DNA from 3 places in the Delftia sp. NA_296.1 genome. Region 3 is predicted to be linked to each of the others. Evidence: predicted binding sites of a transcription regulator. Region 3 holds the regulator's gene; each other region holds the start of a gene.
The links. Region 3 encodes FNR, which switches genes on or off when oxygen is low (the NO sensors DNR and NnrR bind a similar motif). Its sites were predicted from a motif close to TTGATNNNNATCAA; they were not measured.
Positions count from the first base shown of each region.

Region 1 (3,647 bases), on a different contig from region 3:
GGTCATGGGGTCGCGTGGCAGGAAATGACGAGGACGACCATGAGCGCAAGCCGCTCTCCCGCCGCTTCCACATCCTCCAGCGACTGGAGCGACCTGTTCCCCGCCAGGCCGGATGCGCCGCCGCTGCGCATCGTGCTGCATGCGCCCACACCCGGCGCCCTGGCCCGTGCACGCAGCAATCTGGCCAACCTGCGCCAGGACCGGCCCAGTGCCGAGGTCCGCATCGTCATCAACGGCCCGGCCGTCGAGGCACTGCTGGACGCCGCGCCGGGCACGCCGCAGCATCTGGATGCGGCCGCCCTGGCCCATGCGCTGGTCTGCCCGAACACGCTCAAGAAGCTGGGCCGCGAGGCGCCTGCCGGCATGCGCGTGCTGCCGCAGGGCGGGATCGAGTCACTGGCCCTGCTGCAGCAGTCGGCCTGGTGCTACGTGCGCTGCTGAGCGGCCTGCGCCAGCGAGGCCAGGCAGCGCGCCTGCCATTGGTATTCAGGCTCGAACGATTCGCGGTCCGTGACGGCGCCGTGGCCGCCCTCGCCATAGACCATGGCGTAGGCCGCATAGTCGGCCGCCTGCAGCGCCCGGCCCGCCAGCCCATGGGCCGTGGCATAGGTGGCGGACACGGCGGCATGGCCGCAGCCGTCGAGGGAGCGTGATCCCTGGTGGTGGTTGGCCAGGCTGGCAGCCTCGCGGGCCAGGCGGTCCAGTTCCTGCCTGTCGATCTGGCCGTCCAAGTAGCGGCGAAGGCCTTGTGCGCAGCGGATGACGTCCGGGTCTTCCAGCAGGTGCGCGATGCGGTCCACGCAGGCCTGTGTGAATTGCAGCCTCAGGTGCTCGCCGGCTTCGGCGGCAAGGTCCAGTTCCGAAGCAAGGCTGTTCAGGGCATGGTTCATGGAGAACTCCTTGGCAGTGGCGACACAAGCAGCGTAGACCGGGGCCGCGCACGGAAACAAGAGGGTGATTTCCGATACGCGCCCCGCATTCCCGAGGAATGCAGTCACCCTGTTAACCCCGTCTTAATCCCTGCGCCACACGCTATGGACTGCCTTGGGCGCCTGTCCATGGCAGGCAGCCGATGGCACTTTGCAAGCACTCGGCAGGCACTCAGCAGGCACTTGGAAAGCCCATTGCTTGACTCACATCAAGCCGCCAAGGCCCTGAATTTCATATATTAAATTCAATATAAAAAGCATATTTTTAATGCTTTATTGAGTTTGAGCGACCACGATCCGTGGCCGCAGGACGATGAAAGACAGGCCATGCCAAAAACATCCCGCGCCGGCAGCGGCTGCAACGACTGCAGCTGCAAGCCCTCCTCCCAGGACATCCCCGCCCGCACCGCCGCCCATGCACAGCCCGCCGCAGGAAAGCGCGGCTTCCTGCAGGACCTGCTGGCCGCTGCCATGGCGGCCGTGGCCCTGCCCGTGGCGGCGGCCACGCCCGGCACCCCAGGTTTTCAACCACCGCGCCGCCCCGGCGAGGCCGGCAGGCGCTACGGCATGCTGGTGGACCTGCGCCGCTGCATAGGCTGCCAGGCCTGCACGGTGAGCTGCTCCATGGAGAACCTGCCGCCGCTGGGCCAGTTCCGCACCACGGTGCTGCAGTACGAGGTGCAGCACGCGGGCAACGAGGACCTGCCGCCGGCCATGCTCAACCTGCCGCGCCTGTGCAACCACTGCGACAACCCGCCCTGCGTGCCGGTCTGCCCGGTGCAGGCCACCTTCCAGCGCAGCGACGGCATCGTGCTGGTGGACAACGAGCGCTGCGTGGGCTGCGGCTACTGCGTGCAGGCCTGCCCCTATGACGCACGCTTCATCAACCACGAGACGCAGACCGCCGACAAGTGCACCTTCTGCGAGCACCGCCTGGAAGCCGGCCTGCTGCCGGCCTGCGTGGAAAGCTGCGTGGGCGGCGCCCGCGTGATCGGCGACCTCAACGACGAGGGCAGCGAGATCCGCCAGCGCATGCGCGAGCACGCCAAGGACCTCAAGGTGCTCAAGCCCGCCATGGGCACGGACCCGCATGTGTACTACCTGGGATTGCCCGACGCCTTCGTCGACGGCGTGGACGGGCAGGCCAGCGTGCGGCTGGTCACTTCCCACTGAACGCAAGGAGCACCCCATGCACATCGTCGAACTCCTGACCCCCGCCTACGAATCGGCCTGGCTGCCCTGGGCCGTGCAGTACTTCTTCCTGGCCGGCATTGCCACGGGCGCCGCCCTGCTGGCCGCCGCCTGCGCCTGGGCGCCGCGCGGCAGCGCCATGGCGCGCCTGCTGCCGGCCGCCGTGCTGGTGCTGGCCGTCAGCGCCATCGCCGCACCCGTGTCGCTGCTGGCCGACCTGCACCAGCCTGCGCGCTTCTGGCATTTCTATGCGCACTTCACGCCGTGGTCGTGGATGTCGGTGGGCGCGCTGCTGCTGCCGGTCTTCGTGGGGCTGGCGCTGGCCTTCGTGCTGGCCTGGTGGCTGGGCCGGCCGCAGTGGCTGCGCTGGCTGGCGCCGCTGCTGGCCGTGTCGGCGCTGACCATCACCGCCTATACCGGCGCCGAGCTGATGGCCGTGCGCTCGCGCCCGCTGTGGAACACGCTGTGGGTGCCGCTGAACCTGGCGCTCACGGGCTGGCTGGCCACGGTGGGCTGCATGCTGGTGACGGCGCGCTTTCTGCCCGCCCGCCACCGCCCCGATGCCGGCGCCCTGCAAGCCCTGCGCGTGCTGGGCCTGGCGCTGGCGCTGTGCCTGCTGGCCATGGTGGCGGTCTGGGCCGTTGCCGGCTGGCTGGGCCAGGGCCGCTCCTTCCAGGCGGCGCTGCAGCTGTGGCAGCAGTTTCCGGTCTGGCGCCTGAGCATGCTGGGCTCGGCCGTGGCCGGTGCCGCCCTGCTGTGGGCCCTGGTGCGGGGTGGGCAGCGCATGGCCTGCCCGCGCTACACGCTGGCCCTGGGGCTGGGCCTGGCCGCCGCGGCCTGGGCCTTCCGCTGGGCGCTGTTCATGGGCGTGCAAGGCGTGCCCAAGTACGGCGCGGGCCTGTACATCTACCACATGCCGCTGGGCGGCGACGGCCTGCTGGGCATGCTGGGCGTGGCCGGCCTGTGCATTGCACTGGTGACGCTGGCCACCTGGGCGCTGGAGCTGTTTCCCGCGCGTTCGGCCACGGCCCGCGCCCTCTGACAACGCCGCCCAAACGACCCCTCACCCATTCACGGAGCGCGGCCTGCCACCGGCCGGCCGCGCCACAGAAAGCCTTTCATGACCGACAAGAAGAAACTCCCCCAAGCTCCCGAAGATTCCCTGGATGCCGAGGCCGCCCGCCGCCGCCTGCTGCTGCGCGGCGGACTCACCGCCGGTGGGCTGGCCGCCTTTGCGGCCGGCTACGGTGAAACACTGGCGCGCGGTGCCAAGGGCCTGGTCGCAGGCACCTCGGGTACGCCCACGGCCAGCGCCACGCGCGGCAATTCGCTGACGCCGGAGTTCCGCATCGACCCGGCCACGGGCGCGCTCGCCACCCAGCCCGGCCAGGTGGTCAGCCCCTCCAGCTGCCTGGGCTGCTGGACGCAGTGCGGCGTGCGCGTGCGTGTCGATACCGCCAGCAACCGCATCCTGCGCGTGGCAGGCAACCCCTACCACCCGCTGGCCACCACGCGCCCGGCCGCCAT
Region 1 is NZ_JBQZGF010000006.1:96,069-99,715, forward strand. It holds gene dsbG (thiol:disulfide interchange protein DsbG) at 1-28, shown strand, start outside; gene ACUTR7_RS16425 (DsrE family protein) at 40-441, shown strand; gene ACUTR7_RS16430 (hypothetical protein) at 426-890, opposite strand; gene dsrO (sulfate reduction electron transfer complex DsrMKJOP subunit DsrO) at 1,257-2,102, shown strand; gene nrfD (NrfD/PsrC family molybdoenzyme membrane anchor subunit) at 2,119-3,162, shown strand; gene ACUTR7_RS16445 (tetrathionate reductase subunit A) at 3,241-3,647, shown strand, end outside.
Region 1: the regulator FNR is predicted to act here: its motif matches at 1,129-1,142, upstream of dsrO (sulfate reduction electron transfer complex DsrMKJOP subunit DsrO).

Region 2 (3,647 bases), on a different contig from region 3:
ACCTGGTGGCCGTGATCCTGGTCGGGCGCGAGGGCGTGAAGGGCGGCGAGACACGCATCTTCGAGGCCACGGGCCCCAGCGGCCAGCGCTTCACGCTGACCGAGCCCTGGTCGGTGATGCTGCTGGACGATGCCCGCATGATCCACGAGACCACGCCCATCCAGCCAGAGCAGCCGGGCGGCGTGCGCGATACCCTGGTGCTGACCTATCGCCGCCAGGGTTTCCAGGGCTCGGAGCTGACGCGTCGCCGCAAGGATTGATGCAGCTCAAGACGCTGGCGCATGATGGGCGCACACTTTGGTTCATCGACCCGGCCGCCCCCGATTGTTGACGGCGGCCAAGCACAAAGGAGAAAACGCATGTTCAAGCACATCCTGGTTCCCGTGGACGGCTCCAACAGCTCGATGCTGGCGGTTCACAAGGGCGTGGAGCTGGCCAAGGCCTTTGGCAGCACGCTGACGGCGGTCTACGTGGTGGACCCCTATCCGTTCACGGGCGTGGGCGCCGACTTCGCCTACGGCCAGTCGCAGTACCTGAGCGCGGCCACGGCCGAGGCCAACACCACGCTGGACGCCGTCAAGAAGATCACCGACGAGGCCGGCATCACCGCCACCACCGTGGTGGGCGAAGGCCATGCGGTGCACGAAGGCATCGTGCGCGTGCTCGAGAGCACGGGCGCCGACCTGATCATCATGGGCTCGCAAGGTCGCCGTGGCCTGGAAAAGCTGATGCTGGGCAGCGTGACCCAGCGCGTGCTGGGCGCCGTGCGCGTGCCGGTGCTGGTGGTGCGCGAGTAATCACCGGGCCGCTCGGCCCTTCGCCGGGTGAAACGTCAACGGCTCCCTCGGGAGCCGTTTTTCTTGGTGCGCTGCAAGGGGAGAGGGTGATCAGCGATTGAGCAGCCGTGCCAGCCAGCCCTTTTTCTTGCGCTGCAGCTCCAGCTCCTGCAGCACTTCGTTCTTGAGCCTTTCCTTCTCGGCGGCAGGACTGGACTCGCGCGCCATGCGCAGATAGGCCTTGGCCGAGTCCACGTAGCCGGTGTCTTCGTTGCGGATGTGGTTGAACAGCCAGCGCGAGAGCATGCCGTGCAGCTCGGCGGCCACGTCCTCGCCCGCATCGAAGCGGGTCTGCATCTCGATCACGCGGCGCGTGAACAGCTCGTGCACCTTCTTGTGCGGGCCGGCGAACATGTAGCCGGCGCTCTCGATCAGGCTTTCCTCGAACACGAAGTGCGAGACGGTGTAGTCGATCATCTCGCCGATGACATCGCCCAGGGCCTCGCGGTCGGGCGACGAGCGCAGCTCGTAGAGCTTGTTGATGTAATCGACGATGCGGCGGTGCTGCCGGTCGATTTCTGCAATCCCGGTGTCCAGCTCGGGGACCCAGACCAGCAATGCCATGACGTTCTCCAGGAATTCGGTGATTTCCGGAGAAGTATTCACGGGACTGTCACATAGCTCCTTGATGCAGATCAGGCTGATCTGCATCAATGAAATGCGGCGTTGGCCATTGCAGGCGGTGCCGGGCATGCAGCCCTGGCACCGCAGGCATGTCACTCGATCTTGGCGCCCGAGGACTCGACGATCTGCTTGGACTGCTTGAAGTCGGCCTGGAACATCTTGTCGAAGTCGGCCACGCTCATGGACTGGGGCTCGGCGCCCTGGGTCTGGATGGCGTCGCGCACTTCGAGCATGGCCAGCAGCTTGTTCACTTCGGCGTTGACCTTGGTCACGACGGCCGTGGGCGTGCCCTTGGGCATGAACAGGCCGTACCAGGTGCTCACGTCAAAGCCCTTGAGGCCCGATTCGGCCAGCGTGGGCGTGTCGGGCAGCGAGGACGAGCGCTTGGCCGAGGTCACGGCGATGGCGCGCAGCTTGCCGGCCTTGATCTGGCCGATGGCCGAGGGCACGGAGGACACCAGCAGGTCCACGTTGCCGGCCAGCGCGTCCATCAATGCCGGATTGGAGCCCTTGTAGGGCACGTGCACCAGCTGGATGCCTGCGGCCTTCTCCAGCAGCACGCCCGAGAGGTGGATGCTGGTGCCATTGCCCGGCGAGCCGTAGGTCACCTTGCCCGGGTGCTGCTTGGCAGCGGCCACGATGTCGGCCAGGGTCTTGTAGGGCGAGTTCACGCTGGTGGCGATCACGATGGGCGTGTAGGCCACGTGGGCCACGGGCACCAGGTCCTTGACCGGGTTCCAGGGCAGGTTCTTGTAGAGGTAGGGGCCCAGGACCACGTTGTCCTTCTGGCCCATGACCATGTCGTAGCCCGTGGGCGCTGCCTTGGCGGCCTCGGTGATGCCGATGGTGCCGCCTGCGCCCGCGCGGTTGTCGGGCACCACGGTCCACTTGCTGACTTCGGTGAGCTTGTTGGACACCACGCGCGCGAGGATGTCGGTGCCGCCGCCGGGCGGGAAGGGCACGATCATGCGCACGGGCTTGTTCGGATAGTCGGCAGCCGCACCTTGGGCGGCTGCGGAAAAGCTCATGCCCATGGCGGCGGCCACGGCGGTGCAGGTGATCAGTTGGCGGAACATGAAAGAAGAAACTCCAGGGTCTGATGGGGCGGTGCAACCCTCTCGCAGCGGACCGGCAGTGCCGGGTCGCCCATGCGGTGGGTTGTCGATGATCGGGGAGGGTGGTTCCGCCATCTTGCATTGGGAAACCCGCTATTTGGGCGGATTTCCGCAATCTGTGCCACAGGGGCTTCCACCAAGGAGCAGCTTGTGCCTGCTCCAGAGGGAAGCGGGCTATTTTATGCCGCCTTGGTCCCTAGCCGCAGGCCAGGCGCTCAGGCCTGCGCCAACTGCCTGTCCAGCACGCGCACCGTCTCGTACAGCACCCGGGTGCCGTCCAGCAGCTGGGCGGGTTCTATCCACTCCTCGGGTGCGTGGCTGCGGCCGTGGAGGCAGGGGATGAAGATCATGCCGATGGGTCCGGTGGGCGCCATGTAGACGGCGTCATGGCCAGCGCCGCTGGGCATGCGCATGTGGGCGTAGCCCAGGTTGTCGCAGGCCTGCTCCACGCCCTGCATGACGGGCGCGGCGCAGTCCGTGGGCTGGGAGCGGCTCACGTCGGCCATCTCGGCACGCACGCGCAAGGCTGCCAGGCCGGGCAGGACTTCGGCCAGCAGTTCCTCGGGGAAGCGCTCCAGCACGCCGGCGTGGTCGCTGCGCACTTCCATCATCATCTCGACCAGGCCCGGCACGGCGTTGGAGGCATTGGGCGTGAGCGAGAGCCGGCCCACGGTGGCCACCACATAGTGGGGTTGGCCATTGAGCGCGGCGGCCTTGCGGTTGGCCGCATCGATGATGCGCGCCGCGCCCACCAGCGCGTCCTGGCGTATGTCCATGGGCGTGGTGCCTGCGTGGTCGGCCTGGCCGCGCACGGTGAAGCTCACGCGGCGTATGCCCACGATGTTCGTCACCACGCCGATCGGCAGGCCGCGCTGCTCCAGCACCGGGCCCTGCTCTATGTGCAGTTCCACAAAGGCGGCCGTGCCGCCGGAGCTGCGCAGCGGGCGGTCCAGCGCCTCGGGCCGCGCGCCGATGCGGCGCATGCCTTCGGCCAGGGTTTCGCCTTGCGGGTTGCGGGCGGCCAGCATGGCGGCGTCCAGCTTGCCCGACAGCGCGCGGCTGCCTATGCAGG
Region 2 is NZ_JBQZGF010000006.1:241,296-244,942, reverse strand. It holds gene ACUTR7_RS17085 (2OG-Fe dioxygenase family protein) at 1-260, shown strand, start outside; gene ACUTR7_RS17080 (universal stress protein) at 360-797, shown strand; gene ACUTR7_RS17075 (bacteriohemerythrin) at 888-1,442, opposite strand; gene ACUTR7_RS17070 (Bug family tripartite tricarboxylate transporter substrate binding protein) at 1,553-2,536, opposite strand; gene ACUTR7_RS17065 (Zn-dependent hydrolase) at 2,791-3,647, opposite strand, start outside.
Region 2: the regulator FNR is predicted to act here: its motif matches at 1,477-1,490, upstream of ACUTR7_RS17075 (bacteriohemerythrin).

Region 3 (3,647 bases):
CTGGGTGCTGTAGCCCTGGAAGTTGCGGTGCAGCCGGCCCTGGCGCTTGGCCACGGCCAGCGAGTCCTCCGGCAGGGCGAAGTGGTCCATGCCCACATAGACATAGCCACCGTCCATGAACGCGGCGATGGAACGCGACAGCATGGCCAGCTTGTCGGCCCCCTGGGGCAGATCCTCGGCCGCAATGCGCCGCTGCGGCTTGAAGCGCTCGGGCAGGTGGGCATAGGCATAGAGCGCGATGCGGTCGGGCCGCAGCGCGTTGACCTGGGCCAGCGTGCGCTCGAAGGATTCGGGCGTCTGCTTGGGCAGGCCGTAGATCAGGTCCACGTTGATGGAGGCAAAGCCCAGCTGCCGCGCGGCCGCCACCAGCTCGAACACCTGCTCTGCCGGCTGCACGCGGTGCACGGCGATCTGCACCTGCTCGTCGAAGTCCTGCACGCCGAAGCTCAGGCGGTTGAAGCCCAGCTCCTTGAGCACGGCCAGGCGCTCGACGCTGACGGTGCGCGGATCGACCTCGATGGAGTACTCGCCACCCGGCTCCAGCTTGAAATGCTCGCGCAACAGGCCCATCAGCGTGCGCAGCTCGTCGTCGGAGAAGAAGGTGGGCGTGCCGCCGCCCAGGTGCAGCTGGCTGACGGTCTGGCCCTTGCCGCAATGGGCCGTGTGCAAGGCCATCTCGCGCGCCAGGTAGTCCAGGTAGACGGCGGCGCGATCGTGGTGGCGCGTCACGATCTTGTTGCAGGCGCAGTAGTAGCAAAGCGACTCGCAAAAGGGCACGTGCACATACAGCGACAAAGGCATGGCACGCGCTGCGGTACTCGATTTGCGTTGTTGCAGCGCCAGGATATAGTCCTCTGCACCAAAGGCCTCGACAAAGCGGTCGGCGGTAGGGAACGAGGTGTATCGGGGCCCCGGTACGTCAAAGCGACGCAGCAGCTCTGGGGTGACAGCGGTCATGGGTTTTTTCCTCTAATACCTCGACTGTGCCGCAGCACATCGGTCATGTCCTTGACTCATATCAAGAGTTGTTTGAGGGACTGCTGCGACAATTTGATCCAACTCATCGCAATCCACGAGGTCACCGCCGGCACGCTGTGTGCCGCTGATGTTTATCACTCCATGAACCTTCAGACCATCAAAGCCTCCTGCTCCAACTGCAACCTGCGCGAACTGTGCATGCCCATGGGCCTGGATGCCGAGCAGATGCAGCGCATCGACGACATCGTGGCCACGCGCCGCAAGGTCAAGCGCGGAGGCCTGCTGTTTCGCAACGGCGAGACATTCACCTCGCTGTACGCCATCCGCACCGGCTTCTTCAAGACCTGCGTGGCCACCGAGGACGGACGCGACCAGGTCACAGGCTTTCAGATGGCCGGCGAGATCATCGGCCTGGACGGCATCGTCAACGACCACCACACCTGCGATGCCGTCGCGCTGGAAGACGCCGAAGTCTGCGTCATGCCCTTCGACAAGCTGGAAGACCTGTCGCGCGAGGTCACGGCCCTGCAAAACCATGTGCACAAGGTCATGAGCCGCGAGATCGTGCGCGAGCACGGCGTGATGCTGCTGCTGGGCAGCATGCGCGCCGAGGAGCGCCTGGCCGCCTTCGTGCTCAACCTGGTGCAGCGCCTGCATGCGCGGGGCTTTTCCAAGTCCGAACTGGTACTGCGCATGACGCGCGAGGAAATCGGCAGCTACCTGGGCCTGAAGCTGGAGACGGTGAGCCGCACCTTCTCCAAGTTCGCGGACGACAACATCATCGAGGTGCGCCAGCGCCATCTGCGCATCCTGGACACGGAGGCGCTCAAGCGCATCGTCAACAGCCAGCAGTGCCAGTGAGGCTGCAAGGGCAGTAAGCATTCATCCGCCAATGAACAAGGCCCGCTGTCGCGGGCCTTGTTCATTGCGGCGGGCTCTCGATCAGTCCCGCCCCAGCCCCTGCATGGCCAGGTCCGGGTCGGGCTCGGAGACCACGCCGTCATTGAGATCACGGGCCGAGCGGCCCAGCATGGTGGTCATCAGGCTGGAGAGCATGGTCACGCCCCAGAAGGCGAAGAAGGCCAGCGTGTAAATGCCCTGGCGCGACCAGCCCAGGTCGCCGAGCCAATGCAGCTCCAGCGGGTCCACAAAGGCAAAAACCAGCATCTCCATCACGGCGGCTGCCAGAAAGGCAGGCCAGGCAATCCACATCCAGCGTTGGGCCAACATCAGCGATCTCCTTGTGCTGTCGAGGGGTCGACTTCATTGTGCGCCGCGCCAACGCATGGCGCCAAGCCCCGCAGCGCCCTGCACGCCTGTAGGAAACCCTCACCCGTCGCGCATGCCGGAGATGCGATCCGCCATGCAAAAAGGCCGCGACTGCGGCCTCTTGCAGGGGTGCACGGCGATCAGCGGTCCGTGGGGTGATCGTGCGCGGGCGTGGCCGCATGGTTGCGGCCGGTGACGGCGGGCGCCATGCTCTTGGGCACTTCGCGCACGCCATCGGCACGCTCGTTGATCGTGATGCCGTTGCGGTAGTAGTCGGGATCGATCACGGGATCGGCGCCGTTGATGGCGATGATGGCCGTGATCACGGCAGCGACCACCACGGCCGCCGGGCCGGCCACCACCAGCCAGACATGGCCGAACTTCCACCAGGGCTTGCCGGCGTCGGGGTGCGAGGGAGCCTGCGCGGGCGCGGACACTGCGGGACTGGAAGACATGGGAAACCTCTTTCTTTCAGGCGGCAGGCGCGGACCGTGCCGCGCCTGCCAGGAACATCACCGGGGCACCAGGAAGACGGCCTTTTCGGACGCGCGTCCCGCGCCCGAATGCACGGCATCGATATCGAAGAATACGGTGTGCGAGCCCGGCTCGGCCGAACCGTAGGGAATCTGCAGGCGCGCCGCAATGCCGCGCGTCTCGGCCGGGCCGACCTCGACTTCCTGCTCGGACGCCAGCTCCAGCCCATCGAGGCCATGGGCGCTGATGCGGTAGCGCTGGGCCTGCTCGGTGGCATTCATGATCTGCAGGCGGTAGACATTCTCCAGCTTGCCGCCCGCCACGATGCGCGACAGCGAGGCGCGGTCGCGGATCACGTCCACCTTGACCGACTGGCGCAGCGCCAGGCTCACGATCATGGCCACGCTCAAGCCGATCAGCACGGCCGAGTAGATCAGCACGCGCGGACGGAAGATGCGGCGCAGCACCTGGGCACGCCGCCACAGGCCGGCCATGGCGTTCTGCGTGGTCAGGCGGATCAGGCCGCGCGGGTACTCCATCTTGTCCATGATGGAATTGCAGGCGTCTATGCACAGGCCGCAGCCAATGCATTCGTATTGCAGACCGTTGCGGATGTCGATGCCCACGGGGCAGACCTGCACGCACATCTTGCAGTCGATGCAGTCGCCCAGGCCCTGGGCCTTGTAGTCCACCTTCTTGGTGCGCGGTGCACGCGGCTCGCCCCGGCCCGTGTCGTAGCTGACGATCATGGTGTCCCGGTCGAACATGGCGCTCTGAAAGCGCGCATAGGGACACATGTACTTGCAGACCTGCTCGCGCATGTAGCCCGCGTTGCCATAGGTGGCAAAGCCGTAGAACAGCACCCAGAACATCTGCCAGCTGCCCTGCAGCGCCAGCAGCTCGCCGCCCAGCTCGCGGATGGGCAC
Region 3 is NZ_JBQZGF010000003.1:181,474-185,120, reverse strand. It holds gene hemN (oxygen-independent coproporphyrinogen III oxidase) at 1-957, opposite strand, end outside; gene fnr (fumarate/nitrate reduction transcriptional regulator Fnr) at 1,120-1,839, shown strand; gene ACUTR7_RS08670 (hypothetical protein) at 1,921-2,208, opposite strand; gene ACUTR7_RS08665 (FixH family protein) at 2,388-2,702, opposite strand; gene ccoG (cytochrome c oxidase accessory protein CcoG) at 2,760-3,647, opposite strand, start outside.